One region of the Fictibacillus sp. NPDC058756 genome, then DNA from elsewhere that is predicted to be linked to it. Evidence: riboswitches for the same ligand, from Rfam matches in the RefSeq annotation. Region 1 holds a riboswitch; each other region holds the start of a gene.

Region 1 (7,721 bases):
AAAAAGACATGCAAGCAGCATGTCTTCATATCCATCAAGTCTCTACCCACTCTTTGCGCAGAGTAAATAAGTCTTTCAGTTCATCTGTTGATAATTCCGTAATCCAGTTTTCGCTCTGGATCACTTTCTCTGACAGCTCTTTTTTACTTTCGAGCATCATGTCGATCTTTTCTTCGAGTGTGCCAAGTGTGATCATCTTATGCACCGTAACAAACTTCTTTTGCCCGATTCGATGAGCACGGTCAGTTGCCTGGTTTTCAACTGCAGGATTCCACCATCTGTCATAGTGGATGACATGATTTGCTTCTGTCAGATTCAAACCTGTTCCGCCTGCTTTTAACGATAAGATGAATATAGCGTTATCCCCATTTTGGAAACTGTCTATCATCTCATCACGTTTTTGCTTCGATAAGCTTCCATGTAAGAACAAAACAGGTTTTCCAAACTTCTTCTCTACGTACTTCTTAATCAGCTCACCCATAAATATAAACTGGGTAAAGATTAGGCATTTTTCATCTTTTTCTAAAATGGCTTCAAGGAGCTCAATCGTCTTGGAAAATTTAGCTGATTGATCCTCTAGCTTTGTTAATTTGTCATTCTTCGTATAAAGGGCAGGATGATCACAAATCTGTTTTAGTTTTCCTAGCATAGCGAGCAGCAAGCCGCGACGCTGCATGCCCGTTACTTTTTCAAGCTGTTCGAATGTATCCTGAACAAGTCTTTCATATAAAGAAGCCTGCTCTTTTGTTAGAGGACAATATTCTTTGATTTCTTGTTTTTCAGGCAGATTCAGCTGAACAGCAGGATCTGCCTTCGTACGCCGGAGTAAGAATGGCTGAACAAGTCTCTTTAATTGCTGCAGCCTCACATTATCGTTTTCTTTTTCGACCGGCAGGACAAACTTCTTCTGAAAAGAGGGCTCACTTCCTAAATAACCAGGATTAAGAAAATCAAATATCGCCCAAAGTTCAAGCAAACGATTTTCAACAGGTGTTCCTGTTAATGCAATCTTGTGACGCCCGTTCAGCTTGCGTATACTTCTGGACTGCTTTGTGTAGCTGTTCTTGATATTTTGAGCTTCATCGAGGACAATTGTTTCCCAAAACGTTCCACCCATTTCGGTGAAATCAAGCTGACACGTTGTATATGAAGTAATGACAACGTCGTAATTCTTATACCATGCCTCGAAGTCTTCTCCCTTTTTCCGGTTAGAGCCGTAGTGCAAACCAACTGTCAAGGAAGGAGAAAAATGCTCAAGTTCTTTTTGCCAGTTCCCAATAACAGATGTAGGACACACCAATAAAAAGGTGCCTTCCAGATCCCCTTTTTCTTTTACCTTTAAAAAATAATCGATTGTCTGGACTGTTTTACCGAGTCCCATATCATCTGCAAGGCATCCGCCAAGCCCAAACTTTCGAAGAAAATACATCCAGGAGCTTCCTGTCTTTTGATAATCTCTAAGTGTTCCTTGCAGATTTTCAGCTTTTGGCTCAACAGGTATCGTTTTGATTTCAGAAAGCTGATCCATCCACAGATTGAGCGGCTCACCCCATTCCATATCAAGCATTGGCCCTTCAAACTCAATACCATCAAGTTCATCATCAGCAGGGTTTGTTTCCATATTTAAAAGATGCTGCTCTAATACATCTTTTAACTGAATGCCAGTACGGTCCACGTTTTTGATGAGGTGCCGGACTTGTTTCATCCATTCAGGATCTACTCTGTACCATTGACCATTCCTGCGGACAAGCCTTCTGCTGCCATCGACCAGCTTGCGGAATTCCTCCTCCGATAGCTCTTCATCTCCAGTAGAAAGCCGCCAGTCAAACTGCATAATTGCATTTAACCCTAAAAAGGACGGCGCTCCGCCACCAGTTTGCGGTTTAGTCTTAATTTTTGCTTTAACTTTCGGCTGCAGTTCCTGAACCGTCTGCCACCATTCGGGAAGAATACTTGATATACCTATCTGGCGGAGTAGATCACTTTTTAAAGTAAGGAAATCCCATGCTTCTTTTTCCGTAATTTCTTCTTTAATTTCTTTACGGCTGTCAACCTTAAGCCAGGATATAAGCTTAGAAACAAGCTCCATATCACTTTCCAGCAGAGTTAGATAAGGTTTCCATTCATCAGGCAAGAGAGTGCTTTTTCCTTTGTAGGGAACACGAATACCATCTTCTTTTTCCTGAAGAAAGACATTCAGGTTCCATATATCCTTATCTTTCTCATCAGCAGGCTCGGATAATTCAAAAATCAGTTTAAAAGGTTTAGGATCTTCCCTCCAGCCGATTTTGATCAGCCATTCTTCTTCATCCAAGTGCCCTAAGGCAGAGATTATCTGTCTTGAATTACCTCTAACCAGTTCTTTGTTAAAAGATGACGGCATTGCTGAATAGCCAGCATCAGGCAAAGTTGAAAGAGCCTCATTTATCCAAGGAGACTCGATGCGTTTACCCTCAGCTTTCCATGACCATTCACCTGATTTCCAAGCTTCAAAGTCAGGAGACACGAGATCGGATTTAATTAATTTATCAAAATGATTTGCTTCTTTCACCACTTGCCAAGCATCTTTTTCCCACGTATTTTCAGAAAGAAAAAAATCCGGATAGCGATTGAACAGCACAAAAGCTTCTCCCGCGTTTATATATATATTTTGATCGTCATCTATATCGAGCAGCGTCCCATAAAAAGATGGCTGATGCCACGTAAATAAAAGAGGTTTCCAATCGTTCACATGCACTCTTTTCTTATCTTTAGTGGCCCATAAAACCATATTTCCATGAAGCCATTTTGCGTGAAGTAAAAGATTGCTTGTATCGATCATGAAATAAACTTTCCTTTCCTTAACTCTTCCTGAAACGCTCTTAACCGTCCATAGATCGTTGCAATTTGTTCAATATATAGAGAAAATCGTTCTTCTTCACCAATATCAAAGTAAATTGTCCGGAGCGTTTTTAAATGCTTTATGGCCGATTGATATGATTTTCTTGTCCGTTCATTAATCAGCCTGTCAATCGTTTGATGATAGATCGGCAAAACCGTTTCCTTTTCAAAAGAAAGAACTTCTTTTAAATCCTTTCGCTGAATGAGCTCTGGTGAGTAGCCCATGATTACTTGAAGCTCCACCCATCTCTCATGTTCACCGATTACCATTAAATATTCGCCGTACTCATAGAAAGTGATCGGCAGGAACTCAATAAGCATTTCTTCATACTGTTCTTCGTCACCTGTATGCTGTGCGTATTTCCAGAAATAATTTAGGTATTCGTGGAAAAATTCACGAGCATCTGAATGATAATAATAAGAACTGACACCATCCAGGAAATTTGGTTTCAAATAAAGAAGCCATGACAAAAGACGCTCCCATTCCTGCTTATCAACCAAAAGTTTCATCCAGACAAGGTAATGCACCATTTCCACTTTCTTATCATTCTGACCCAAACGTTCAAAAGCAAGATCATCCTGCTGGCGTGCAAAAGCAAAATGCACGAGAGCAAGCTCAAGCATTTGAGATGCTTTGCCAGATTCTTTTTCTTCCAGCAATTGTTTTTCATATTTTTCGATCCATGTTCTCTCATAATAAAGTAGAGACCAGCTGATCTGAAAAAGATAAAATAATAAATAACCCCATTTAGGAGGGATCTCATAAAGACTTTGAAAGTTTCGGAGACTCTCTTCGACGAGTTTTTTATTTTCATTTAGAAGTTTTTCACTATTCATTTCTTTTAATGCCACATAGATTTGATCGGATAATTTTTCAACTGTAGCATCAAAGTTCGCCTGCATATAAGTAGCTATCCCATATTGTGCTTCAAACGAAAATAAGCGGATAAGCGTTTCAATTTGTACATGATATCTATATAGCAATGCGATATCTTCATCAAAAAATTGTCCAGCATTTAAGAGTGCGGGATAATAATCGCGGTAGATATGAACAAATGTGTAGCTCGTATCTTTTCCGTCAGCAAGATCCCGAAAGGAGACGGTTTGCATTTTCCGTTTTTCGAATGTCTCGAATCGTTCTGAAAAATACTCACGCCACAACTGAACCGAATGTGTATTTTGAACTTTCTTCTCAGGGGAATCATATTGTGTACGATTTCTTTCATCGTCTTCCTCTGGTTGCTTCATTCCGTCTCCCCTCCTTCAAGTTGTTATTACCAATTATAGCAAATTAGTCGTTTGCTCATTCATTGCATATCATTTCTATTTTAAAGGAAATTCCTTAAGTTGACCAAAAAAACAACTTTGTTCCTCTTAAACTTATTAATGTCTCGTCCGATATCATTAGTAATAGAATAATTTTTCACCTACGAAAAACTATACTGTTGTATCATTTTGTATTTTTTTGTAAAAACGTTCTGCTATACTTATTGAATCAATCGACGAAAGGGCAAACTTTTCGAAAGAGAAGGACGCAAAGCTACAGGGGCTAAGTCTTTTAAATGATATGCCAGCCAGTTGCCGAATGAACTCCTTCGTCGGTAATAATTGCAAGGGAGATATACATATGAAGGAGCATACGATTCAAGACCGAATTAGCCTATTAAGAGAAGAGCTGTATCGCACTTCACTCCAGCTGAACCATGAACTGGCACATCCAAAAATAGTTAAAGTCAGTCAGCAGCTCGATCAGCTTCTCAATCAATTCACTCTATCAAGACAAGAAAACATATAAAAAATGGCCTATTTTGGCCATTTTTTAAATTTCTTCTTCATAATATTTATTTTTCTTCTGTTCAATATGATCAATAATCCGCTCGATTTCTTCCTCTGCAAGCTGGCTGGATATCATATCTTTTCTTAGCAATCTTTTAATCGCCTCATGTTCTGCATACAGAGCCTCAATTGAAGCAATATGTTCTTGTTTCTTCCTCCACTCGGGGTGCTCCTCATACATCACATCCAGTGTTTCTTTCGCTTCCTTTTGTTTATGATCATACAATGCTTTCATTCTTTCAAAAACGATTGTGGAAATAACAGCCTCGCTCTTTAACTGATGAAGTCTTTCTATTGCGTAATCATATCTATGAACAGCGGTCATTGCCTCTTCATATTCTGTTCTTTCTTTATTTGGGCCCTTTATGTTCAGTTTGTTGATTAATGAGGAGATTGTCATCCCTTGTACTAACAAAGAAAAGAAAACGACAGAGAATGCTAAAATAATAATATTTTCCCGACCCGGAAAATCTCCTGGTAAACTTAGCGCAAGAGCGATTGACAAAGATCCTTTTAGTCCGCCCCAAATAAGCACATGCTTCCATTTTGCTGGTATACCTTTTATAGGCAGCATTGAGGTGTATACTGCCACCGTTCTTGCAGAAAGCACTAAAAGAATACTTGCTGCAATTAATCCCCATTTATCATTGATATCGATATAGGCGATTTCCAATCCTACAAGCAGAAACACTAGTGAATTCGCAAACAGCGCTAAAACATCCCAAAAAGAATGTATATTTATTTTAGTAGTTGGACTCATCCCTATTTTGGCACCATAATTTCCGAAGACGAGACCTGCAACTACAACAGCAATTACCCCCGATACATGTATGGACTCTGCGATTAGGAAGCTGCCATAAAATAATAGTATAGAAAACAAAATCTCCAGCGGGTAATCGTCGTACCAGCTCGTAAACTTTGAAAAAATATATCCTAATCCTCCACCTACAATAGCACCGCCGATCGCAACTTTAAAAAGCATCAGAACAGCAGCCAGTATTCCCCCTGCACCCATTTCAATATAAGAAGGCAGGTAGATTGAGGCAATAATAAAAAAAACAACTGCTAATCCATCATTAAACAAACTTTCTCCTTCAATTACAGTTGAAAGTTTTCGGTTCACTCCAAGAGTTTTAAAAATGCTTAAAACGGATACGGGATCTGTCGCACTCATTAAAGCAGCAAATACAAAAGCCGTTTGAAGACTCAAATCTAATATGTAATAAGATCCAGCACCTATAATCAAAAAGGTAAGAAAGGTTCCTCCAACTGCCAATGCACCTATAGCTTTTGCATTTTCCCTCAAGTGGCTGAATGGAAGTTTCAAACTTGCTTCTCCTAGTAAAGTAGGCAACAAAAGCGAAATGATAATAAATTGAAATGTGTAACCCTCTTCAACAATTTCTTTTAAAGGGTCCATAGCCGGAAGAGGTACAAGACCGATGATCGCTCCTACTACCACCAGTGCAATTGGATAAGGTTTTTTTATTTTCTTTGCCAAGGCAGTTACACCAACCGCTACAGCCAATAAAATGAACGCAATATTCAACGAGTGATGCATATTGTTCTCCTCTCAAACTATTTCTCTACCTATATATTTCCCTCCCCCTTCAAAAAATAGTCAACAGGATACTCAGATAAATCGACATATTATCATCGATTGTTGTTGAATCTTGTAACATTATCACTTCTTTCCACGAAACCCTTTTTCTTTTCTTAAAAATAATGCATATTTATTGAGACAAAATCTTTCATGAAAGTTGTGAATAATCCATGCTGCTACAATTAATTGAAGAAAAACGCGAAGTCTTGCTTTGTCTTGGAAAAACGTATGGGCTTACAGCGAAGGAAACAGTTATATGCAGTCAAGAACTAGATCAGTTATTAAACCGTCTTGATGAATGGAATGATGAAAGGAACGATAATTAACAATCCTTGTCTATTTCCTGGGAAATTTGTCGAGAACCGCAAAAACCTCTATCATTTTTTAGCTTACTCCACCTCTCATCCATATACTTACTAATTTACCTATTATTATATAAAAATAATATTGTAATCTCTTTGTTATCTTCTCCTAATGCTTCTGTCATATTCGATTAGTATAATTGGCAACCGAGGCGTATTTAACCAATTATACATATTAGGAGGAGTTATTATGATAAAAAAATGGGTAATTACAGGAGCTATGGCATTCGGATTGCTCGTTTCTGCTCCCGTTAGCGGATTTGCAGCAATGGGTGATCACACTCTTCGACCAGGTACATGGGACAATGATGTTTATGAACTTCAAGGCAAATTAAAAGCCATGGGATATTTTGATTTTGCTGTAACAACAGGATATTATGGTCCAGTCACTAAAGATGCAGTTATTAAATACCAAAAAGCTAAAGGGTTATCAGTAGATGGTATTGCAGGGCAGCAAACTTTTAATAGTATCCAAAACAATATTCAAAGAAAAGGTATGACTGTCGCAGCAACAGCTTACACAGCAAATTGCGAAGGCTGCAGCGGAACTACTTCAAGCGGGACAAACCTTAAAGAGATTCCTTACGCAAAAGTAATTGCAGTTGATCCAGATGTAATTCCAATGGGTTCAGTTGTATATGTACCAGGCTATGGTTATGCTGTAGCAGCTGATACAGGCGGAGGCATCAACGGGAACGAAATTGATGTATATATGCAGAACTACTCAGACGCTGTCAACTGGGGCAGAAAGAACGTAAATATTACAATCATCAACTAATGAAGATGGGGTTCTCTTCCCCATCTTTTTTCATTTGTACAAAATCTTACATAATTAACTAGAAAAAGAATATGACAATACTCTTCTTCTCGACTATAATAGATTTCATGAATTTAAAATAAGTGAAGGTGAATGTATGTTTCTTTGGGTTGCAATCGTAATGGGTATTATAGAAGGTATTACAGAATTTCTTCCGGTTTCGTCAACTGGTCACTTAATTGTTGCGGGACATATGCTAGATTTTACGGGAGACAAAGCAAAG
Region 2 (7,721 bases), 2.4 Mb from region 1:
AATAAAATTGTCATCTCATCTAGGTTAAAAAACTTTTGGAATTTAAAGGATACTTTCGCTAAAATTGTTCAAGAACTTAACTCCTCTCATAACCTGTTGAACTTGATTTCTCATTTGCAAATTAATTATGACGACATGTTTGATCATTCTCTAAACACAAGCTTATATTCACTTTCGATTGGAAGATCTCTAGGCATACCTGAAAAGTCACTTCATATTTTAGGACTTGGAGCCCTATTTCATGATATTGGAAAACTAAAATTACCAAATTCACTTCTGAACAAACAAAACCTTACAAATGAAGAAAAGCAGTTAATGAGATCACACACCGAAATAGGGTTTGAAATGCTGCGAAAAGAATCTGAGCTTCATTTATTAATTGCTCACTGTGCTTATCAACATCATGAGCGTGTTAATGGAAGTGGTTATCCAAGAGGATTACATACGAATGATATCCACCAGTTTGCAAAGATTATTGCAGTAGCTGAAAAATTTGACCAACTAATTAGACAAAAAGCTATGCTTCCTCATGAAGCGATCGAAGTTTTATATGGTTATTGCTATATAAGATATGACATTGAAATTATAGAAGCATTTAAAAGCGCAGTTGCTATTTTTCCAATCGGTGTAACAGTTACGTTAAGTACAGGCGAACGCGGTGTTGTTGTTGGTTATAATCAAAAATACCCCCAACGACCAAAGGTAAGAATATACATGGATAAAGAGGGCAGAAAGCTTTCTATTTCTAATTTTTATGAAATTGATTTATTAAAACAATTATCAACCATGATAGTAGAATGTGATGCAATCATTGAAACAAAAGCTACGGTTTAATATATTTAATTAGCAATAACACAACTCGTGGTAAAGGGTTTTATTCATATACTATATACTTGTTCAAAAGAAAATGAAAAATCCCATAAAATTTCTAATGACAAAATTCCATATAATGTATATAATTTGTATTCGTGAATTGAATATTATGGGGGCTTATCGTTGAACAGTATCTTTTTTATACATCCTTTTCCGATCATAAGAAGTGAATTAACCTTTGTGATAAAGGAACAATTCAAGGGAGCTGTAGTTCATGAATACGAAACATTTTCTAAATGCAACTCTGGATTACTTAACAAAGATGACGTCCTTATAATAAATATTAAGATTTCAACAATAGATATACTTAACTCTCTAACCTTGCTTCAGAACAAGGGTGTCAAAATAATAATTTGGATGGAATCCAGTGATGAAATACGAACAAGAAATTTATTTCAATGTGGATTTATGGGATACTTTTCAAGCAAGATCGAACAAGTTGAATTACTAGAGGGATTAGAAATGGTTTTTAATAACACCCCTTATATACAAAAGAAATTAACTCCCCTCTTATTTAAAGAATACCTTTCTGAAATTAAACCTGAAATTCATGAAAATGATGCTATTTTCACAAAGGAAATTACTTTAAAAAACGCAATACTGACAAACCGAGAATGGGATGTTCTTCAGTATTTATCAAAGGGATACAGTAATGAAAAAATAGCAAAAGAGCTGTTTGTAACTGAAAGTACGATAAAAAACCATGTAAGCTCCATTCTTCGTAAGCTGGAAGTTCCTGATCGTACATCAGCTGTAGTTAAAGCTATTAAAAACAAGTGGATTAATCATATATCTATTGGATAACCGCCACCCCAGATGCGTGGCTTTTTCTTTGCTTAAAGGCAGTAAAAGTAATCTTAATTTAAAGCTAATTTGTTTATCAAACATCACCTCTAAGTCCAATGAATTTGAAGATAAAAATCTCTTTTAATTTAAATGTCACTTAGTTCCGCAACCTAAAAACTATTTCTTCTGAAATGCTGGTATGTGCCTTGATAACATAAACACAAAAAAACCCTTTAACTTAATGAATTTAGTTAAAAGGGTTCATATTCAAATTATTATACAACTTCCAAAGCCTGCGGTTTTCCTAAATAAAAGCCTTGACCAACAGCAATACCAATTTGCTGGGCTACTAGTAAATCGTCATGCTTTTCAATCCCCTCGAGGACAAGTAGTGTGTCACTCCCATAATAGGTATAGAACAACTCAAGAAATCTTTGTTTCTTCTCATCCTTAGCCAAGTTTTGCGCAAAATAACGGTCAAGCTTAATACATTCAGGTTTGAATTCTATCACTCTTTTGATGGATGTAGAACCCTGCCCAAAATCATCAATAGCAAATTGAACCCCAAACTCCCTTAAAGTTTTTATGGATTTATTTAATAATGGGATATTCCACAAGTCATCAGCACAAGTTTCATTTATTTCAAGAAATAACCGTTTTGGAAGTTCAGGATAAAGGACACATAAGCTATCGAAAAAAAGCAAAAAGTTCGGATGTAAAATGGTTGTTATATAAATATTTAGAAATAAGTAACCATTAGACTGCTTCAAGAAATACGAAGCAATGGCCTTTTGTAACGAAATTGTATCTAATTTATAGAGAATGTTAGCCTGTATTGCTGATTTAAATACACTGTCTGGATTAATCTTTGCTTCATTTCTTAGAAGCGCCTCATATGCATAGATCTTATTACAGTCTTTTAGACAGTATAATGGTTGGTATTCATGATAGATTGTATTACCATTGAAAATTTCATAAACATTCATTGTTTTTACCTACATTTTTGAGAGATCAAAAGGGAACTGTATTCAGTTCCCTCTATTTGTAAATCTTATAGCCCGTTAAATGATACTGTAATAGTTGCATTTAGGTTTAAATCAGATGCTAAGTTACTGATTGTATCAGTGTAGCCAGTTTCAGCAAGATCTAATGTAATGTTAAAAGGTTTTGTTGCAGCCTGAGAAGTCGTTCCATCACCAGTTCCAGAAATAATATTTTGAGCTGTGCTTGAGAGTTTAGCCGTTTGATCTGATTGGACAGAAATACGAGTAGTATCTAAATTAATAGTATTATTACTTGCATCTGTACCAGTAAATGTAGAACTTTTAACTCCAACATTATAATTATCTTTATACCTAACATTAATTTGGGGTGTAGTTACAGCTGCATTGCCCAACTTGTAAACGGATGTTGCTGGAGCGCCCAGTGTACCATTAAAATCTACGTTGTCAAAGTTCAAGCTAATCCCGGCTTTTGGAAATACTTTTCCTTTTACCGTGATATTACTAGCAGCTTCGGTGTATAATGGTAGAGAAGCAGCTAATACAGTAGCGCCAACTACTGACAAACCTTTTTTCCATGCCTTCTTCATAAATAGTTTCCTCCTAAAAATTATTATATATATTTTAACCTCCGCCTAGCTGGATGGAGAGGGTTAACTAAGATGAAGCTTTTGTGGATAGAAGACCATTAGCTGCTTCAGCTAACCATTTCTTCTTTAATCTCTTTATGTATATACGTATAAATAAAATTACTAGCAAGACTGTAGTAAGTAAAATACAAACAAGCAACCATGGAATAATAAACAAAGTAGTATTAATTTTTTCGAATTTTTTTCCGTCCATGGAAAATGTAACTTCAGTTTTATAGATTCCTATATAATCATCAATATTCCATCTTACTAGAATATCTTTCTTATTATTTGGAAGAAGGTTTACTCTCGGAATTTTTTTTTGAATTACCTTTTTCGTAAATATGTTGGTAATCTTCATATTACCTTGAGATTCAAGATGGACATTTCCTTTATTTTCAACGGAGAAAATAAAGTGTCCCCCGTTTATTACATCCTTTTTAGTACCTAGTAAATCCCATTTCTGATCTAAATTAATGTTTCCATTCTTATCAGTAACTAGCACATAAATAACCGGTGCAATTTCTGTCTTTATTTTCATTTGAGAGTCTTGAGCCGCTACTGGGATAAATGATCCTTCTAGTAACGCCATGTGTTCTCCCATCTCTGCTTCCTCTGGAATTTTCACAGTTACCTTAACATCTACATAGCCCTTTGGTTGAAGCTTTACAGTATCGACGTTTAAATTTGTCCACTTATTAACAGAAAAACTATTCGGTCTGTCTTCCACGTAAATAAGACTATTTTTCTCATAAATAAAGTCTCTAACTCCAAAACCTGCTTGTGCTTCATCAGGCGTATCGTTAAAAAAGCGAAGTGTTTTTGTTATTACATCTCCAGGCTTGCCTTTAAAATTCATAATCATTTGAGATGAATAATATCCTTCGTAATTTGCTGCTTTTACAGGTACCTGTGTAAAAAATCCCAGTATCAGAAAAAAGACCATTGCCAGGCTATAATTTCTTTTCATGCGGATTCTCCTTGTATTCATGTTGAGCAATAAAAAAGACCACAAAAAAAACGAAATGTTTATCCGTTTTTTCAATGTGGCCGGTTGCGCTACATGCTCATCTAAATTAAAGCGCCCAATCGTAATTTAGAATCATTGCATTCCTCATTGAGTTATCAATAAATGTCAAATATTGTCGTCTTAGGGAAATATATCATACTTTGTAGAAAAATAGTACTATTTTTTAGAAATTTTTAAATTTATTAAATTATTTACAAAAATAATGTGTATTGCTTCTTAATTAAATGTCTTTAAATCATAAAGGAAAGAAAAAAATTTAATTTTTCAATCTTTTTTCTAATACCAGTACCAAAATTCAGGTATTTTACATTTGTAAAATAAAGAGACTGCTAATTACATTCTAGCAGTCTCTCTTTGTTATAAGCTTGTATATGATATGGTAATAGTTGTTGAAAAATCTGTAACATCTTTTATGCGAGCAATCTGCTCAATATCATTGTAGTTCGTACTTGTATCACTCATATCCAGAATAAGCTGAAAGTTCTTTGTAAATGTGCCTGGAACATCATTATCAATCAGTGTTGCAGTATTGGTAACTGATTGAAGTGAACGATTTGAGACTTTCACCTTTACCCTAGAAATATCCAAGTTTATATTATATTTTTCACTTGATAAATTCGTTCCTTGAATAAAAATATTGTAATTTTTATTCGAATCTATTTTTATTGCAGGTTGTAAAACCAGGTTACCATTGGTGTCAAAATAAGTTGGGTTAATAATAGTATCTCCTATCATACCTTCAAAAAAAATCACCGAAAAATTAGTGTTTACTCCCCATCTGCCTGGTGATACTTCAGGATCTCCCATAAATACAATGGTCCAATCTATGTATTCTTTGCTCTCTACTATTATTCCTTCCGTGGAATAAGTAGTGCCAAACCCTTCTCTATAGCCTTCTTTCAGATTGCCTTCATAGGATTTATTTCCATTACTATTAAAGTAAATACCATATCCATTAAGAAGACCGTTCTTAAATTCACCATCATACCATTTATTACCATCACCGTAATAAGCAATTCCATATCCGTCATATTTACCGTTAGACCAATTTCCGCTATATACAATGACTCCATTATCATATAACGTCCCTTGCCCATGGAATTTCCCATCTAAAAGATAGCCTTCGTAAAGAATTTGACCTTTGTCTAATATTTGTTTCCATCCTGTAAAGTTTTTTTGATTGGGTATCTTTACATTGCTCGGTGGTACCTCATAGATTGGTATAGCTGCATATCCTTGATTTTCAAATGTGGCTGTAAGTAAGATAAACGACATTAGAAAGGTAAATAGCTGTTTATTTTTAATAAATCTCATATAGCAACCCCGCATCATCCAATATATGTATAATATACCATAAATATAAACTACCTCGTTGCTAAGAGCTGCTCCATTAAAAATGCAAATCAAAGTCTATACTTACATTATAGTTTTTTCTGTGCATTGATGGAGATGGAAGTGGGAATTCATGTCGTTTATAAAGGCTTAAAGTACCAAGTAGTGTGGATTTACGAGAATGGAAATGTGGAGATTGCAAAAAATGACCGAAAAGTAAGACGACCTTGTTCTGAAAAACGCTTTCACAAAAATAGACTGAAAAAAACTTCCGAAGCTCATTTCTCGGAAGTTTTTTGTAAGTAATTGATTTCCGCTCCAGGATGCTTGCTTTCCGCGGGGCGTGCAATGAGCCCACTCGTCGCTTTGCGACATGGAATGGTCTCACCTGTCCCGCTGATCCCGCTCGAGTCTCGCACCTTGCGCTCCAATCAATTTTTTAATGAAGAAAATACACAACATTTTACAGCAATCTATTAAAAAAAGACTTTTATAGCTTTGATCTTAGATAAGAATCAATAAACGGCGTGATTTCGCCATCCATTACGGATTGCACGTTACCTACCTCAGTGTTCGTACGGTGGTCTTTAACTAGGCTGTACGGGTGGAAAACGTATGAGCGAATCTGACTTCCCCAGCCGATTTCCTTTTGTTCACCGCGGATCTCAGCCAATTGTGCCTGCTGTTCTTCCAAACGGCGCTGTACAAGTTTCGCCATTAACATCTTCATTGCACGTTCACGGTTCTTGATCTGAGAACGCTCTGTCTGACAGGAAACAATCGTGTTAGTTGGCGTATGTGTAATACGAACAGCTGAGTCAGTCGTGTTAACGTGCTGACCGCCTGCACCAGACGCACGGTACGTATCGACCTTCAAATCCTCTGTACGGATTTCGATTTCAGTATCATCTGTGATTTCAGGCATCACTTCACATGAAACGAATGACGTATGACGGCGGCCTGACGAATCAAACGGCGAGATACGCACTAAGCGGTGAACCCCTTTTTCTGCTTTCAAATAGCCGTATGCGTTATGACCTTTAATGCTCAACGTTACAGATTTCACACCAGCTTCATCACCAGGAAGATAGTCCAGCGTTTCAACTTTATAACCTTGGCGTTCTGCATAACGAGTGTACATACGAAGCAGCATGGACGCCCAGTCTTGAGATTCCGTACCGCCCGCACCTGGGTGAAGTTCTAAGATCGCATTGTTTTTATCGTATGGTTCGTTTAATAAAAGCTGAAGCTCGAAGTCGTTCAGTTTTGCGATCAGTTCTTTCGTATCTTTGACAAGCTCTTTTTGCATGTCAGCATCTGCTTCTTCTTTCACAAGCTCGTGTGCGATTTCCAAGTCCTCATAAGAAGCAGCAAGTTCTTCAAATTCATTGACCTGCTCTTTTAATCCGTTCGCTTCATTAATTACAACTTGTGCTGCATTCTGGTCATCCCAAAACGTCGGTGCACTCATCTGTTCATCTAGTTCAGCGATTCGTGCTTTTTTTGAATCGAGGTCAAAGAGACCCCCTAAAGTCGTTGATACGTTTTTCAATAACGTTGAGTTCCTGTTTTACTTCTACTAAATCCATAGTCTCTGCACCTCATTTTATGATTGTAGCTACTTTTTAACGTATGCTATTGATTTATAAAAAATTAACCCGTTTATATGGGCTGAAAACATGCGCAAAGAGAGCCCCGAAGAGACTCTCTTCACTCACAATACTGAATTATTCCTGCTCAGCACCGTGACATTGCTTGTATTTTTTACCGCTTCCGCAAGGACATGGATCGTTGCGCTTGATGTCCTGCTTTTTGCGTACTGGTTTCTTTTTAGATGCTTCTGCTTTATCGCTTGGAACAACAGCTTTACCTTCAGCCACTTGTTCACGCTGCATGTTTTGTTCGATCTGCGATTTTAAGATGTAAGTCGTAACTTCCTCTTCGATTGCAGCAACCATCGCTTCGAACATCTCGAAGCCTTCAAACTGATACTCACGCAACGGATCCGTCTGGCCGTAAGCACGAAGGTGAATCCCTTGACGAAGCTGTTCCATTTGGTCGATGTGATCC
Region 3 (7,721 bases), 2.7 Mb from region 1:
TCAGTTCGTCACGGAACTCTCTCCAAAACTCAGTATCTACTTCGTTCGCGACATCCAAGCGCCAGCCTGATGCACCGCGGTCCAGCCAAGATTTTGCCGCAGAATCCTCGTCATACATGATGTAGTCTGCGAATGGCTTATTGTTGAGTTCAGAATCATAGTCTACTGCTTCTCCAGGAATGGATTTGATCTCCGGAAGTGAATCGAAGCCCCACCACGCCTGGTATTTATATACGCCGTTCACCTTATCGTTTTCGATGTTAAACCAATTGTGGAAGCCATATGAACTGAATTTCTGTCCTTCTGCTGTGAACTTCTCTTCAGTTTGTTTCTTCGCTTCTTCTTCTGTTAAGCCTTGTTCTTTCATAAGGTCATAGATGCTCGCCCAATATTCGTAAGCACCAACCGTATCGTATTTTCCGTAACGGTCAAAATAGATCGAGTCGTCACCAACGTGGTTGAACACGCCGTCTAAGATCAGGTGCATCTTGCGTTTTTTCAGTTCTTTTGTAAAAGCTTTAAATTCTTCAGGTGTCCCGAACATCGGATCGATCGCTTTGTAGTCCGTCGCATCGTATTTGTGGTTCGATGCCGCATATGCGATCGGGTTCAGGTAGAGCGTGTTTACGCCAAGAGACTGAATATAGTCCAGTTTCTTCTGAACACCGGCGATGTCACCGCCAAAGAAATCGTTCGACCAGATCTCGTCGCCTTCGTATCCTTCTGTTTCAGCTTGACGCGGGTTGTCCGGAAGCTCGCTCCACTCTTGATGTTCGATAGGTTCTTCACCGCGCGCTGTTGTTTTTGCTGTATCGTTCTTTTTGTTGCCATTGAAAAAACGGTCAGGGAAAATCTGATACACAACAGACTCCTTCATCCAGTCTGGTGTTTTATAAGAAGGATCGTAAACGGTTATTTGGAAAAGACCAGCGTTCGAGTCAGCAACCGCACCTTTTCCGCCTTCCGCAGTGTCCTCACCGTATTCTTTTACAGCATCTCCATCACGTGCCGTAAATTTATATCCGTAAACGCCTTTTTCTTCAGGTTTAACAGTGGCTTCCCAAAGCTCGATTTCTTCACCGTTAACCGTTGTCCATCCGGCATTCTCCATATCTTTTACAGTCGTGCTGCCAGAGTTGTAATTTCGCAAGTATAATTTGGCGCCAGTCAGGTCACCTTTTTTCGTTTGAAGGCGCAGTGTTACGTCTTCACCCACTTTGATTGCTCCAAATGGTGCACGGAATGCTTCGTTCCACGTCTCATGGTACAGCTTGTCCCCGTTCACGCTGCCGTCCGGCAATCCCGGATCATAGTTCGTGTACACTTCTTTTGTGTCATGGTTATAAAAGAACGTAATTTCATCTTCTTTTATAACGTTTAATACAAAGTTGTTGGCTGGATATGCAGGGGCACTCCAGTCGTTTCCGAGCACAATTTTAAACTCGTGCTTTCCATTTGGTACTTGTGTTGTATATGTGTAGACATTGTCTAGATCTTCATCTTGTAAAAGTGCCGTTGATTCCCCAGGTGCCCATTCACCGCCAGCTCCGATATCCGGCTGGATGTCTCCGACGATACGAGGAGTCTGTTCTTCCGGAAGTGGTTCAGGAATTGTCACTTTATGCGTCGTGTCGTCATACATAAACGTTACCTCTTTTTCAGAATCGAGAGTAAGTTTGTAGTTGTCACCACCCGCTTTTCCGTCAACGCCATAGTTCTCATCCCAAGAACCGTTGATGGCTATCTTGTATTCGTACGTGCCAGCTGGGAGAGTGCCTGTCAGCTTGTACTTTCCATTCGGCTGCAGCTCCATCTTTGTTGCAGGATCAGCTGGATTCCATTCACCAGATCCGCCAAGTTCGTTTTGCAGGCTGCCAACGAGGGTCACTGTTCTTTCTTCAGCTGCCGTTTTCGCTGGCTGTATAAGCAGTGCAGATGCAAACGTTTGCAAAATCATCGTAAATAATAAAAGCCATGAAACTGCGTAACGCGATTGTTTATTCCTCACTTTTTATCCCCCTTTTAAAATGTTGTGCAAATAAGCGAAAGCGTTTGCACAAAACCATTTAAGTCAGCGCTTTCATTTCAATTATTATCCCATGTTTTCTTTTATTGGAAAATGCGCCATTCGGCTGATAAGGCTGTAAATAAATAGGTAAATATTCTCATTTTTCCTTAAAACCTTTATAACTAAATCACTTCTAACCGATATAATGCATGAATCACGAATAATGGAAACGTAAAAGGATAAAGGCAAACCTATGGAAACATAGCGACGCAAAGCTAAAGGGGCTTCTGCACACCGTGTAATGCCTGCCAGCTGCCGTTTTTTCGGAGCACACTCCGCCAAACGGCATGAGTGTGTCTTTTTATTGTTTTCCAATTCTTTAAATAAGAAAGGGAGAATGAAAGTGAAGAAAATTTTAAGTTCATTTTTAGCGTTAGGACTTGCAACAACTGGGTTTGGACCGTCCGTTTTTGCTAACACAGGCGCTGGAACACCAGTGGATGAACCCGCTGAAGAAACGAAAACAGATGAAACAACCGAGGCGACAACACCAGAGGATGAAAATACAACAGATGGTACGGTGACTGAGGAATCTGCTGAATCCGAAGAGCCTGCAGATGAAGAACCATCTGAAGAAGAAGCACCAGACTTAGTACCTGGAGATTTCTTTTATTTTGTAAAAATCATGATGGAGAAAATCCAGCTGGCTGTAACGACAGATGACTATGAAGAAGCGAAACTTTTGGCTGATTTTGCAGCTGAACGTATTAAAGAAGCAAATGTCCTTTTACAAGACGGTGATGTTGAAGGCGCAACAAAGCTTTTAGAAGAAGCGATCGCTCAGCAAGAGGAAGCTGTTGAAATAGAGGAAGAAGCTTCTGAAGAAGAAACAGCTGAAGATGTAACCGAAGAGGAAGCAGCCGAGGAAACACCTGCTGAAGAAGGCACAGTAGACGGTAAAACTGGTGACGAAGAAGCTGCAGAAGAAGATTCAGCAGCTGAAGAGGAAGAAGACACTACTACCGAGCTTGAGAAAAAGTTTTTCCAAAATATCGTAGCGTTAATGACTGCTCTTGAAAAGATTGATAACCCAAAAGCACAAGAAGCACTTTCGAAAAATATTGTTAAAGCGTTTGGAAAGCTAGAAAAGAAAATAGCAAAGCATGAGAAGAAGCAGAATAAAGAAGATGATGAGTCCACTGAGGAAGAAGATCCTTCATCCGATACACCTGAAGCGGAAGAGCCAGAAGCTGAGGAGCCTGCAGCGGATGAGCCAGCTGGTGACACAACAGAAGTTGATGAAGACACTGCTTCTGTAACAGCAGTACCTGTAAAAGAAAAGCAAACAAAGAAGCAGCCTGTTGTTCCTGCTCCTAAAAAAGAGCAGCCCAAGAAAGAACATCCTAAAAAAGAAGATGTGAAGAAAGAAGCTCCTCCAGCGAAGGAACAGCCGAAGAAGGAAGAGCCAAAGAAAGAGCAGCCTAAAAAAGAGGAAGCTAAAAACGAAGATCGCGGAAAAAATGATGATCATAAAGAAGAAAAAGCCAATGATGATCGTAAAAATGACCGTGGAGACGATGAAAAAGGTAAAGATAAAGAGAATAAAGGCAAGAACAAAGAATCGTAATGAACCCTGCCGAAAAAGTTTGGCAGGGTTTTTACACATAATCGCACGTTATTTTATAAAATCACAGGTTAGCGGCCTGGAATCGCACGTTAAAATGAAAAATCGCACTTTATTTAAAAATACGCGATTTTCGACACGAGGTTTTATTACCAGCAACCTTGCTCCCTCCCCAAAAATAAAACACCAGGTCCTCTCTGGAAGGTAGAGGCCTGGTCCGTTTTTATATCTTATTCAGCTGACTCCTCAGTTGATTCCTCATCTGTTGTAGTTTCTTCAATAGAACCTTCCTCTGTTGATGTTTCTTCATCTTGATTTTCAGTTTGTTCCGTGTTTGTTTCTTCTTCCGTGTTGTCTTCCTGGTTGTTACATGCAGTGATTAACATAATTGCCAAAAGAGATGCTCCGATTTTCGCCATAAACGTTTTGCTCATCTTAAATTGCTCCCTTCGGATTTTCATTATGATTTGCATGAGTATGGGATTTGTTTGTCCCTGCTCAGAATATATCACGAAAAAAACCCGAAAAGACGGAATTTACCAAGTCATAACGGAGACTTTACACTTCCTAAACCATCTTTATATTGGCTTAATATTAATGAAAATTAAAAGTTTCAAAAAACAAAAAAGGTAAAATATGTTATAATTTATCTAATGAAGGGAGGGTATATCGATGGCAAAAAAGGCAAAGATATTTATAAGTTCTGCATACGAAGATGATCTCAAGTCACTTAGAACTAATGTTGGACGTGTTTTAAGAGAAGCAGGACACGAACCTTTACTTTTTGAAGAGAATTTCGCACCTTGGGATGAAGATAAACTTCAAACTTGTGTAGATATGGTTATGCAATCTGATATTTTCATTCTTCTGATAAAAAAACAATCAGGTAGCTTAATCCACGACGAACAAACTACTCCCACATACATTGAATATTTTACCGCATTGAATTCAAAAAAATACATTATTCCTTTTGTAGATAAAGCAGTAAAAAATTTGTATGATGATTTTCTTCATCAAATGATTGATAACGAATATACACAATATAGAGAAGGTCATGGTGGAACAGAACCTGATTACAATATTGCTTTGGTAAGACAAGCTATTGAAAAATTACCCCAACCTTATAAAGAAAAAATTAATTCAATCCATCCTTTTGTCTGGGGTTTTATTTATGAAGTTAGACGATCTACACCATGGTTGTATGACCTTGATATTGCCGAATCAGATATATTTTATGACAACTTAAAAAGTTATTTGAGTTCGAATCTAGCGATAGGAATTCAATATGTACCAATGGTGAAGGACATTATGGCAAATGCTGATGCCGCTAGTGAATTTACTACATATAAAAAATTCACAAATGAATTACTGGCAACAATAGTTGATGGTACAATTACAAACTGGTCTTACTTTCTTCATAAAGTTTCCGAACAACTTACTGAGGGAAATATTCTTATAAGAGAAGGCACAAAGTTAGAAAAGATTATTGGAAAACATAATTCATGTGAAGCAATTACAGTTTATAGAAAAGAAAACGATAAAAATTTGATGAGTCTAGTGGATTATTGGGGTAATACTTCACCAAAACTCTTTTATGATTTGTCAGACAATAGCTCTTACGTAGCTGAGACTTATTCAAACGATGTTGAATCTTTATATTTTAGAGAAGATAAACAAATGCTTTATTTTACTTTAAAGGTACACGAATTTGTTCTCTGTTTTCATTTCAAGTTAAGTGGTTACTGGATCGATAAGAAAGTATCTGTCTATGAAAAAGAGATAAAATCTGCTATTATGAAACCATCACTTTATTTAGAATTTGTAATAAATTTAATTGGAGGTATCAGATATGAGAAATTTGAAAACGTTTGATGATGGCAAGGTTGTTCTTGTTTCTACTGAGCCTTCCAAATCAATTAATCGTTACACGAATGAAAAAATGAAGATGTTAGAACAATCTAGTCAAAGAGTACTTAAACGATTGGCCGAAATACAAACAATGAGGGTTAAAGCATAATATGTAAAAAGAGCCTATTAAAGGCTCTTTTTTTTGTGTTTCTTATAACATAAGTTCATAATGCAGCACATATTGAGGTCCAATCGGTCCATGTTTGATCTGGCCGCGGTCTTGAAATCCTGCTTTTTCGTACAGTTTTTTGGCAGGTTCATTTTTAAAGTTAACCGCTAAAATAAGTTCGTTGATTTCAGGAAAATGGGTGGAAACAAACGCTGGCAGCTGCAGCATTGCTTCTTTCGCATAGCCTTTCCCCTGCTCTTTTTGATTGATGGACAATGCACGAATGACCATGGCATTCGGATTCGCTGTAAAATCACGAATATTTTCACCTGCATGCAGAACAAAAAAGCCTACTGCCGCGTCTGAAGCCATGATAACCACTGGGTTTCGGCTAGGATCTTCTTTGCATATTTCCAAAGCGTCACTTGGCATGGCGGTGAATTTCTTTTGGTCTTCTGCTAGATCAAAGGCATTAAGAGCTTCACGATGAATTTCATCGAAAAAAGTGAGTACAACGTTCCCCATATTCATAACCCCTGTTCATTTTATTGTTCAATTAGTGATTCTGCCGCTTTCAGCCAAGCTTTTGCCATCAGTTCGTTCCCTTTTTTTCTCATATGTACACCGTCTGATGTTAATGACACGTCAGGCTTTTTTGTTAGGTGATCAATAAAAACGTCATGTGTCGGGACGAGCACTGCATCATACTCCACCGCCAGCTTTCGAACGGCTTCAACATACGGAATCAGCATCTGATTTCCCTTAGATTGCGGGTTCTCTTTTATGATCGTCGGTTCCATAAGTACGAGTTTTGTAGTGGCGGGAAGCTGTGACAACAATTCACGATAAACCTCCTCGAATTTAGAAACATCCACCTGATTAAGGTCCGGGCTGTCCAGCTGTCTCCACACATCGTTGATCCCAATGGAAACCGTTAAAAGATCAGGCTCTAAATCAATGACATCCCGCTCCCACCGGAAAGCAAGGTCTGTAACGCGGTGCCCGTTGACGCCTTTGTTGATAACCTTTACATCCTCTGGCAGCACTTCTTTAATCATGCGGACATAGCCGTTCCCCAGTCTTTCAGGATCTGTATTTTTATTAGAAGCTGTGATGCTGTCGCCGATAAAAATAATTTTCAAGGCTGTTTCCCCCTCCGATTCGTTTCTCTTATTTTACCATGTGCGCGAATAAAACATGATTTAGAGGATTTTGGACGGCCGTTTTGGAATACATATAGAAAATCCTTTTTACAGGAGGAAGAACATGATCGAAACTGCTGTTCATCGCCAGGTTACATTAGGTCAGACGGAAAAGATGCCGTCCTATCGTATGGATTTGCGGCAATATAAAAGTCAGAAAGAATATGAGAAGTTTGTAAAAGTAAATACGGTGAATGACTGGTCGACCGTTTCATGGAAAGACATCGGGAAGCCGTATGAAGTGACTTCGTTTTCGAAGGAAAAACTGGATTGGGAGAAAGAGCATGGCGAGACCCTGCCTGTCCACACTTCCTGGAGGATGTTCAACCAGTCTTTTCATGAGTGGTTTTCGAAGGATGTTCCCGCTGAAATCCACGATAAGAAAGGTGCCTTTTTTCATAGTTTAAAAAGCTTTAAGCCTTCTGAAGTAAAAGTAGCGCTCGGAGATTATTTGCGCATTCATTTATGGAATTATGTTCACCGGGTACAGGATGGCATTTGGGATCCACGCGGAAAGCGTGCGCTATTTGAAGGGCTAGATGTTCAAAAACCTCGCATTTTATTTTTGGGAGCAGCAGAAGGTTATGAAGCGATGCAGTTATCTGCGATGTATCCGGGCGGCGAAGTGGTGATGATCGATTATGATTCGTTCTGCCGGGATGCGAGGTTTGCAGAGTTCCCTGAATCGTATCCCTTTTTAGGGAAAAACCCTAGTACAGGCGGAGAAAAAGTTTATTTTAAAGATGATTTTAACATTTCTTATGTGGTGGACGACATTCGCAATCTTCCGTACGGGAAGGAGTTTGATATCGTGCTGAGCGTCGGTTTGCTTGAGCACTTCCCAGATTCCATGAAGGCTGAGGTTGTGGA
Region 4 (7,721 bases), on a different contig from region 1:
GGCTGCTTTTTATCCGTATGCTGAAAGATACAAGACCTGGTGCCAATCAAAGAAAAGTAAACCTGCAATGGGTACAGGAATAAGAAATGAAGCTTGACTGCAGTTTGGGTTATCGCTTACAATTTAGAAAAATAACGGAAGGAACAGGTGTATACGTCCAATGAGCAATTAATCTTATTTTTAGCCATTTACTTGAATAATTAAGTAGAACGCTAGATAGGATTACTCTGCCCATTTTTAGGACTTAACTACAGGCCTGTTTTTTTGTTGCCAAAAAATCGTTTTTTCACGCGGTTGTATGGTGATATTCGGCGTGGGCAGACCTCTCTAGTAAAACTGGGAGGTTTTTTTATGCTTTTATTGGAATCAATCGGACTTGAAAAGTCTTACAAAGGAAAATTAATTTTAAAACAAACAGAGCCATTTCAGCTCTTTAGTAAAGATCGTATTGGGTTAGTAGGGCTGAATGGAACAGGAAAATCAACGTTCTTAAAGCTGCTTTCCCTGATGGAAGAAGCAGATTCAGGATTTGTTCAGCACTACGGCACGGTCGCTGTTGTCAGCCAGTTTGAAGAAGGTTCACAAACGATTACAGCAAGAAGTGAAGGTCAGTGGAACCTAAAAGGGAAAAACTATGAAACAATGAGCGGCGGTGAAAAAACGCGTACTCAGATAGCGGCAGCTCTTGAGCAGCAGCCTGACATTCTTATTCTTGATGAGCCGACGAGCCATTTGGATGTTGATGGGATGGATCAGCTGGCAAAAGTTCTTAATCATCATAAAGGTGCTGTATTGCTCGTGTCTCATGACAGAACATTTCTTGATATGGTTTGCACAAAAATAATCGAGCTTGATCCGCAAACATTTACGTTGTATCACGGAAATTACACAGAATATCTTATTCAAAAAGAGCAAAAACAAGAGCGGCAGCAGTTTGAATATGAGCAATACACAAAAGAAAAAACGAGGCTGGAGAATGCCGCAAAAGAGAAATCATCAAAAGCGAAGGGCATGAAAGATAAACCGGCGCGCATGTCACATAGTGAAGCGAAATTGGGGAAGATGAAGGTCAAAAGCGCAAAAAGGTCTTTGGAAAAAGCTTCGAAGGTAATTGAAAAAAGAATCGAGATGATGGATAAGAAAGAAAAGCCAAAAGAACAGCCTAAAATCGATTTTGATATTCAGCAGTTTTCAGTCATTCATGGCAAACAAGCGCTGGCTGTTAAACAACTTTCCGTTGGGTATGACGAGCGTCAGCTGTTTACTGACCTATCTTTTACTGTAAAGCCAGGGATGAAGGTTGTTTTAACAGGTAAAAACGGAACAGGAAAATCAACCCTTTTAGAAACAATATATAGAGGAAATGAACAGATCGAAAAATCGAAGCAGCTTAAAATCGGTTACTTTCATCAGCATCTCAATATTCTTGATAAGACAAAAAGTATTTTAGAAAATGTCATGGAAAACAGCTTATATGATGAAACCTGGGTAAGAACAATATTAGCGAGGCTATTATTTAAACGTGAAGATGTATTTAAAAAAGTTGAGGTGCTTAGCGGCGGAGAAAAGATGAAAACCGCATTAGCGAAGCTATTCTTAAATGATTATAATTTGTTATTGCTTGATGAGCCGACGAATTATCTGGATTTGTTTACGAGAGAAGCATTAGAAGAAGTCTTGATCGCGTATCCTGGTACCTTTATCCTTGCAACACATGATAGAAGATTAATGGAAAAAGCAGCAACGCATGTTTTGGAGCTTCAGCCTCCAAAAGCATATTGGTTTGAGGGGAGCTATAAGGAATATCTTGAAAATAAGAATGGCGATAAAAAGCCAGGTCTAAAAACCACAGATCACAAAGATCATTTACTGAAGCTTGAACTTGAAATGACAGATTTAATCGGGCAGCTTTCATTAACCTTGAATGAAGAAGAGAAAATAAGACTTGATCAAAGGTATCAAGAAGTTTTAAAGAAAATCAGACTGATAAAGGCTCAATAATATTGATGCTCGAGCTGCAGTTGAAAGGTTTAGCTTTCCTCTTAAAAAGGTACAGAATAACCGTATTACCTATTAGGAGGCGATAAAATGGAATTAAGAGATATTATGACTTCAGATATTGAGACGTGTGAACCAAATACGAAAATTACTAAAGTTGCCGGCTTGATGAAAAGTTTAGGAGTAGGCTCTATTCCGGTTTCTGAAAATGGGGAACTAAAAGGGATTGTTTCCGATCGGGACATCGTCATTCGATGTGTTGCTGACGGGAATATTGAAGGTACAGTCAGTGATGTTATGACATTAGATCCTGTTACAGGGACACCTGATATGACGATTGATGAGGCTAAGAACCTAATGTCTGAATATCAAATACGCAGACTTCCAGTTCTGGATAATGGAAATGTGGTTGGTATTGTTTCATTAGGCGACCTTGCTGTTAAACATGAAGACAATGATAAAGCAGGAGATGCACTTACTGAGATTTCTAAGCCCTTGTAATATAACTTATAAAGGATGCCCTATATTTAGGGCATCCTTTTGTTTCTTTATTTATCTTTTTCTTCTCTTTCACCAGCAATTGTTGGCGGTTCTTCTTGTGAGGTAATATCAGTATCATATCCGATTTGTTTAAGATCTTCAGTGTCTGCCACAGTACCGCCAGCCATTCCTTCGTTAATCATCCTATCAATATCTAAGTACAGTTCATCTTTTCCTTCATAAGCTTTATCCTTATTACTCATTTTCTTCATCCTTTCTTATTAATTAAAGGCTGTTTTGTAAACTTTGATGCTTTTGGAAGTTGTTGATTTCCGCTCCAGGTGCTCGCTTTCCGCGGGCGTGCGGTGAGCCCACTCGTCGCTTTGCGACATTGATTGGTCTCACCTATCCCGCTAATCCCGCAGAAGTCTCGCACCTTACTCTCCAATCAACTAGTCAATGAAGTTTATTTCATAAGCAGAAAAAATATGTTGTTGCCGAAGATTCTTGCTATGATAATTGAAATTAATGGAAGCGTGGAAGCATACTTTTTATTTGGGCATCTATAAGTATGTGGAGCTAGTGATGCAACCGGCCGGCATTAGGAAGATCGTATCTTCTGTTGTGGGCTTTTTTATTTTGTCCTAAAAGTCAGGAAGAAAAACAAAAATCAACGGTAAAGGAGGTTTTCAAGATGGTAAATCACGCTGCACAGGCATTTTCATATAATCGGGGAAACCATTTTGCTTATGGGCATTTGAAAAAGAATTATGTAAAAAAGCAGCATCTTGAAGCCGTTCCTCCCGAGAAACCTTATAAAGAAAATAAAAGAGAAGACTATTTTAAAAAGAGTGTTCATGAAAATAAACCTTTTAAAACGTATACCAGAAAAGATATAGAGAAACATCATCAAGGAGCAAAAGAAGCGGAACGGATCTATAGCAACTGGAGGCATGAATTAGCGGATAGCTCCGCTGACTTTATCCATTCTATTAAAGGTGAGCTGAAAGAAACTCCTGAAATGGGTTTAGATACCTTTAAAGAAGAAGTCTCTGAGTCACTTGAAAAGTTTTTGCTCAGTTTAAAGAATGACCTGGAGACATCGCTTGCAGACTCTCCGCAAGGGCAAGTAAAGAAACATTTAAAATCTGCTGAAGGATTATTAGAGACGGTCCGGGAATTATTATGGAACCAAATTGAAGATATCGTTAAGGAACATGTACCTGGGAAACCAGAAAATCAAAACGGGGAAAGTGGCCCACCGAATGAAATAGAGCTGCCAATAGAGGAAACAAACCCGCCAGTTCAAAATCCTCCAGCAAACAATCCTTCAGGGAACAATCCTGTTGTAACACTTGCGCCAAACCAGGTGTTTTCTTCAGGTTCGTTTAAAATGGAGGTAAGAGTCGGAAGCCTGACTTCAGAAATAAAGTTTGCTGATCCTAGCAAAAAGTCAGAAGGAACAACCATGTTTTATATCGTGGACGGATATGGAGCGAGAAAAGCAGTAGATATTAAATTTTCTAATGAAACGCTCCAGAAGCTTTTTGAAGACCGTATTAAGGATTCTAAAATGTATAAAAAAGAAATTTCGCTGGAACGTTTTAATGCCGTACTAAAAAAGATTGAAGCTTATTTGAAAGAACTGTCCTCTATTAACCCTGAACGTTTAAAATCAAAGGTTTATGGTGAGAAGGAAAAATTAAAATTTGAGAATGTAATCGATAAGTTCACTGATCTTTTTTACTCGTTAAGAAAGTAATGAAACTTAAAGCATCAGCAGCCGTATAAAACAATAAGCAGAAATTGAGACGCTCAAGACAAAAGGGGCGTTTTTTTAATTCAAATCCATTCCAAATATAAAAGGGAAAAGGAGAAACAAATGAAAAAGACTTTAATTGCCGCTATATTATCAATCACGGTATTAACAGGTTGCTCAGCAGTGAATGAAGTAACGAATGGCCTGAACTATGTACCTGAAGCTACTGAATATATTAATGATGTACAACAATTTTCAAAAGAGATTTCTGCAATTGCAGAAACGGCAGTAAACGATCCAAAGGCGAGAGGAGAACTTGAACAGCTGCTGGAAGATATGAAATCAGACATTGGTGAGTTTGGGGATTTAACACCGCCTTCTGTGTTTGAAGATGTTCACAATCAGGTGATTGAACAAAATAATAAGCTTCAAGAGGGAATTGATAAATATTTAACAGTCATAAAAGATGGGGAACTGAATGCTGATCTGCTCGAACAAAGCGGATTACTGGATGATATCGCTGTTTACAATGATCTGTTATCACAAATTAAAAAACTCGGCGAATAATTTTAAAACAGCTGCAACCTTGTAGCTGTTTTTTCCTAACTATCCCTGTTTTTCTTAAGCAATGTTGCTTTTGTAGATGTTGATTTCTGTTCCAGGATGCTCGCTTTCCGCGGGGCGTGCGGTGAGCCTCCTTGCGCTTTGCACCTTTAGGAGTCTTACCATCAAGTAAGTTTGTGTGCTCCTGCGTCTATAAGCAAATCCTAACGAAGCATGTTCCTCGTCGCATGCCTTGCAAGAAGTATATTCAGGTAGTTGGCACGCAGGAGTCTCGCGCCTTACTCTCCAATCAACTAGTCAAAGAAGCCTACTCAACTAAAAATATTCCAAAGTAGCAATCTTTTAGATTTTTTTATGTTACAAATCGACTATTTTCGGGAATATGACAGTGAGAAAAATGGCGAGGGTGGGTATAAAGCATGAATGATTATCATCTTAAGATTGAAGATTACTTGCAGCTGTTAAAAAGAAGATACAAAAAGGGAAGGCTGCAGGCAAAACAATACCGTAAAAGAATTGAGCTTATTAACATGTGGCACATTCGCGGTGTTGTTAAAGTGCCGAAAGAATAATTTAAGTAATTATAGATACATGTCGATAAATGTATAAACACGACAAGACTTGGCAGGTGCAGCATGATTCCAATTTACAGTACATTTAAACAAGCTGAGCATTCAAAATATGATTATATTCTTCATATTGCGTTTGCCGTTCTTCTCTGTTTATATAGTTTTCTTTTACTATTTTCCAGCAAACTGCTAGGTTCTCTGTTTTTTATTTTTAGTGTTATGCTGCTAGGTTCTGCTGTCTATAGAGGAATTAATACCTTTGTCTCGATAGCCAGTGTCATCCCTATGCTATGGCTGCTGTTTTATAGCAGAATTCTTTGGGTCGATGCCCTTCAAGTTTTGCCGATATTCTTTTATGAAATCTTCCAGGCTCTATTTTTCCTTGGGTCTGGAATTGGAATAGCTCTATTATATAGTTTAGCTGTTAAATCAGCCCCGCTCTCTAGTTCAGTGAGCAGACACACGGTACATGGGATGTATTTTCTGACAGCCATCCTTTTGATGCCCTATACATTAATCTATAGCTATGGAGCATTTATGCAAGGTGATCTAAACGGGGTGTTATGGTCGGTTCTGATCCTCGTTCTATGGGGGATTTTATATGTTGCTCAGCTCATAACCCACCAGAATAAAGTTATGAGAATTGGTTTATTTGCCGTTAACATCGGCATAGGATGGTGGACGATTAACAGGTGGATAATGATCCTTTCATAAGAGAAGAGAAGCCCGCGGGCTTCTCTTTGTTAGTTTCGTCTAATCTTTGCTAATAGGTGAAGAATCTCAAAGTATAACCAGACTAACGTTACCATCAAGCCAAATGCACCGTACCATTCCATGTATTTGGGAACACGCTGGCTTGCTCCATATTCGATAAAGTCAAAATCAAGAACCAAATTAAGCGCCGCTATGACTACGATAAATAGACTGATACCAATACCTATTGGTCCTGAACTATGAAGGTAGGGAATATCGATTCCGAAAAAACCTAAAATGAAACTCGTAAGATAAACAAGCATAATTCCGGCTGTTGCAGAGAAAACGATCAATCTGAAATTGTGTGTAACTTTTATGATTCGGAGCATATAAGCGAGCAGCAAGGCAAATAGCGTACCGAATGTTAATGCCGCGGCCTGCATTGTGATTCCATTAAACTGAGATTCAAAGTTTGCTGATATTCCGCCTACCGCTAAACCTTCAAGAGCTGCATAAACCGGCGCCAGGAGCGGGGCAGTCTTAGGAACAAAGGCAATGATTAAAGCTGAAATGAGTCCCCCGATCACACCAATCATAATTAAATGTCCTACAGGTTCCCCTAAATTATATTGATGCCAAGTATAAAAGGAAGAAGCCATTAAAATGACCAGTAAAATAAACGTTTTATAAACTGTTCCTGATAATGTCATCTGTTTACTGAAAGATGTTCCTCCAAATTTATTAAAGGTTGAACTTTTTAAAGCAGGATTAGCACTTCTCATAATATCTACCTCCTTACCTTTCTTCAATATAACTATACGATTTTTTTATTGTAAAGTTTCATGTTTAAGCCATTTACTTCTCTCCAATTTAAGACACAAGTCCCTCTTGATTTTTTTTGAAATTATGGTTCTTTAGGAAGTAATGACTATTTTGGACAAAGACCGACAAATAAAACATAAATTGGATGTATTATATAGATGAAAGAAGGGAGGTGAATTTGTGCGAATTCCAAGCATCATTATGCAAGGTTTGATCGCAGGTGCCATCCTTTTTATTCCTGGTGAAGTATTTGCCGAGAAAAATAATGAAGATAAACAAAATTCAGCAGCTGAACAAAAAACTCAATCGGATCTTAAACAGGATAATGCAAAAGCTGATATTCCTGACCGAGAATCTCTTAAAGAGAATGTATCAAAACCTGAAGTTTCTGAAGCTAAGACGAAGAAAATGAAAGGGGATACATCTATCTCTAAAGGTTCAGAGAAAAGGTATGAAGCCAAAGAGAAGAATGCTGCTGCTGAAAAAAATAGGTCTTCTCAGCAAACAAAATACTCGAATGGACTAAAAAAATCAGTTCCTCAAGGACAACTCAAAAAGAATGTTCCAATAAATCAGCCCGAGAAGAAAAGGGCTGAAACATCAAAGTACATACATACAGAAACGCGTATAAACCAATCAGTACTGCCTGAAGTAACGGCAGAGGAGGAACAAAAGAAGAAGCTCCTTCTATCAAAAAAGAAGATTAAAGAACAGCGGGAAAAAGCTGTATCAAAACTTCCTATCGAGCTTCCTTCTAAAGAACTTCCCGTACAGCCGGATACAAAGGCAATACCATTAAATGCTGGACAAAGCTCTTCACATTCATCATCCTCTAA

The links. A riboswitch is a leader RNA that binds a small molecule or an ion and turns the genes downstream of it on or off. The one in region 1 is predicted to bind cyclic di-GMP.
Region 2: another riboswitch for cyclic di-GMP. It lies ahead of ACFW35_RS02970 (hypothetical protein); the one in region 1 lies ahead of ACFW35_RS15505 (aspartyl-phosphate phosphatase Spo0E family protein).
Region 3: another riboswitch for cyclic di-GMP. It lies ahead of ACFW35_RS01500 (DUF5667 domain-containing protein); the one in region 1 lies ahead of ACFW35_RS15505 (aspartyl-phosphate phosphatase Spo0E family protein).
Region 4: another riboswitch for cyclic di-GMP. It lies ahead of ACFW35_RS17770 (hypothetical protein); the one in region 1 lies ahead of ACFW35_RS15505 (aspartyl-phosphate phosphatase Spo0E family protein).

What each region holds. Positions count from the first base shown of each region.
Region 1 covers NZ_JBHYPU010000001.1:3,012,972-3,020,692, forward strand. Annotated here, with positions in the region: gene ACFW35_RS15495 (DEAD/DEAH box helicase) at 35-2,821, opposite strand; gene ACFW35_RS15500 (hypothetical protein) at 2,818-4,128, opposite strand; cyclic di-GMP riboswitch class I at 4,380-4,466, shown strand; gene ACFW35_RS15505 (aspartyl-phosphate phosphatase Spo0E family protein) at 4,508-4,675, shown strand; gene ACFW35_RS15510 (cation:proton antiporter) at 4,700-6,277, opposite strand; gene ACFW35_RS15515 (aspartyl-phosphate phosphatase Spo0E family protein) at 6,490-6,645, shown strand; gene ACFW35_RS15520 (3D domain-containing protein) at 6,872-7,459, shown strand; gene bacA (undecaprenyl-diphosphate phosphatase) at 7,596-7,721, shown strand, end outside.
Region 2 covers NZ_JBHYPU010000001.1:614,125-621,845, reverse strand. Annotated here, with positions in the region: gene ACFW35_RS02990 (HD-GYP domain-containing protein) at 1-834, shown strand, start outside; gene ACFW35_RS02985 (response regulator transcription factor) at 997-1,677, shown strand; gene ACFW35_RS02980 (EAL domain-containing protein) at 1,935-2,645, opposite strand; gene ACFW35_RS02975 (hypothetical protein) at 2,711-3,250, opposite strand; gene ACFW35_RS02970 (hypothetical protein) at 3,318-4,259, opposite strand; cyclic di-GMP riboswitch class II at 4,329-4,412, opposite strand; gene ACFW35_RS02965 (hypothetical protein) at 4,677-5,633, opposite strand; one part of gene prfB (peptide chain release factor 2) at 6,142-7,176, opposite strand; one part of gene prfB (peptide chain release factor 2) at 7,178-7,240, opposite strand; gene secA (preprotein translocase subunit SecA) at 7,379-7,721, opposite strand, start outside.
Region 3 covers NZ_JBHYPU010000001.1:292,429-300,149, reverse strand. Annotated here, with positions in the region: gene ACFW35_RS01505 (alpha-amylase family glycosyl hydrolase) at 1-1,957, opposite strand, end outside; cyclic di-GMP riboswitch class I at 2,243-2,328, shown strand; gene ACFW35_RS01500 (DUF5667 domain-containing protein) at 2,412-3,635, shown strand; gene ACFW35_RS01495 (hypothetical protein) at 3,863-4,066, opposite strand; gene ACFW35_RS01490 (DUF4062 domain-containing protein) at 4,305-5,504, shown strand; gene ACFW35_RS01485 (hypothetical protein) at 5,482-5,649, shown strand; gene ACFW35_RS01480 (GNAT family N-acetyltransferase) at 5,692-6,174, opposite strand; gene ACFW35_RS01475 (SGNH/GDSL hydrolase family protein) at 6,195-6,791, opposite strand; gene ACFW35_RS01470 (class I SAM-dependent methyltransferase) at 6,916-7,721, shown strand, end outside.
Region 4 covers NZ_JBHYPU010000002.1:176,858-184,578, forward strand. Annotated here, with positions in the region: gene ACFW35_RS17750 (Hsp20/alpha crystallin family protein) at 1-83, shown strand, start outside; gene abc-f (ribosomal protection-like ABC-F family protein) at 352-2,001, shown strand; gene ACFW35_RS17760 (CBS domain-containing protein) at 2,089-2,499, shown strand; gene ACFW35_RS17765 (hypothetical protein) at 2,547-2,741, opposite strand; cyclic di-GMP riboswitch class II at 3,003-3,084, shown strand; gene ACFW35_RS17770 (hypothetical protein) at 3,173-4,240, shown strand; gene ACFW35_RS17775 (DUF6376 family protein) at 4,361-4,804, shown strand; gene ACFW35_RS17780 (hypothetical protein) at 5,221-5,373, shown strand; gene ACFW35_RS17785 (hypothetical protein) at 5,437-6,084, shown strand; gene ACFW35_RS17790 (Bax inhibitor-1/YccA family protein) at 6,114-6,845, opposite strand; gene ACFW35_RS17795 (hypothetical protein) at 7,066-7,721, shown strand, end outside.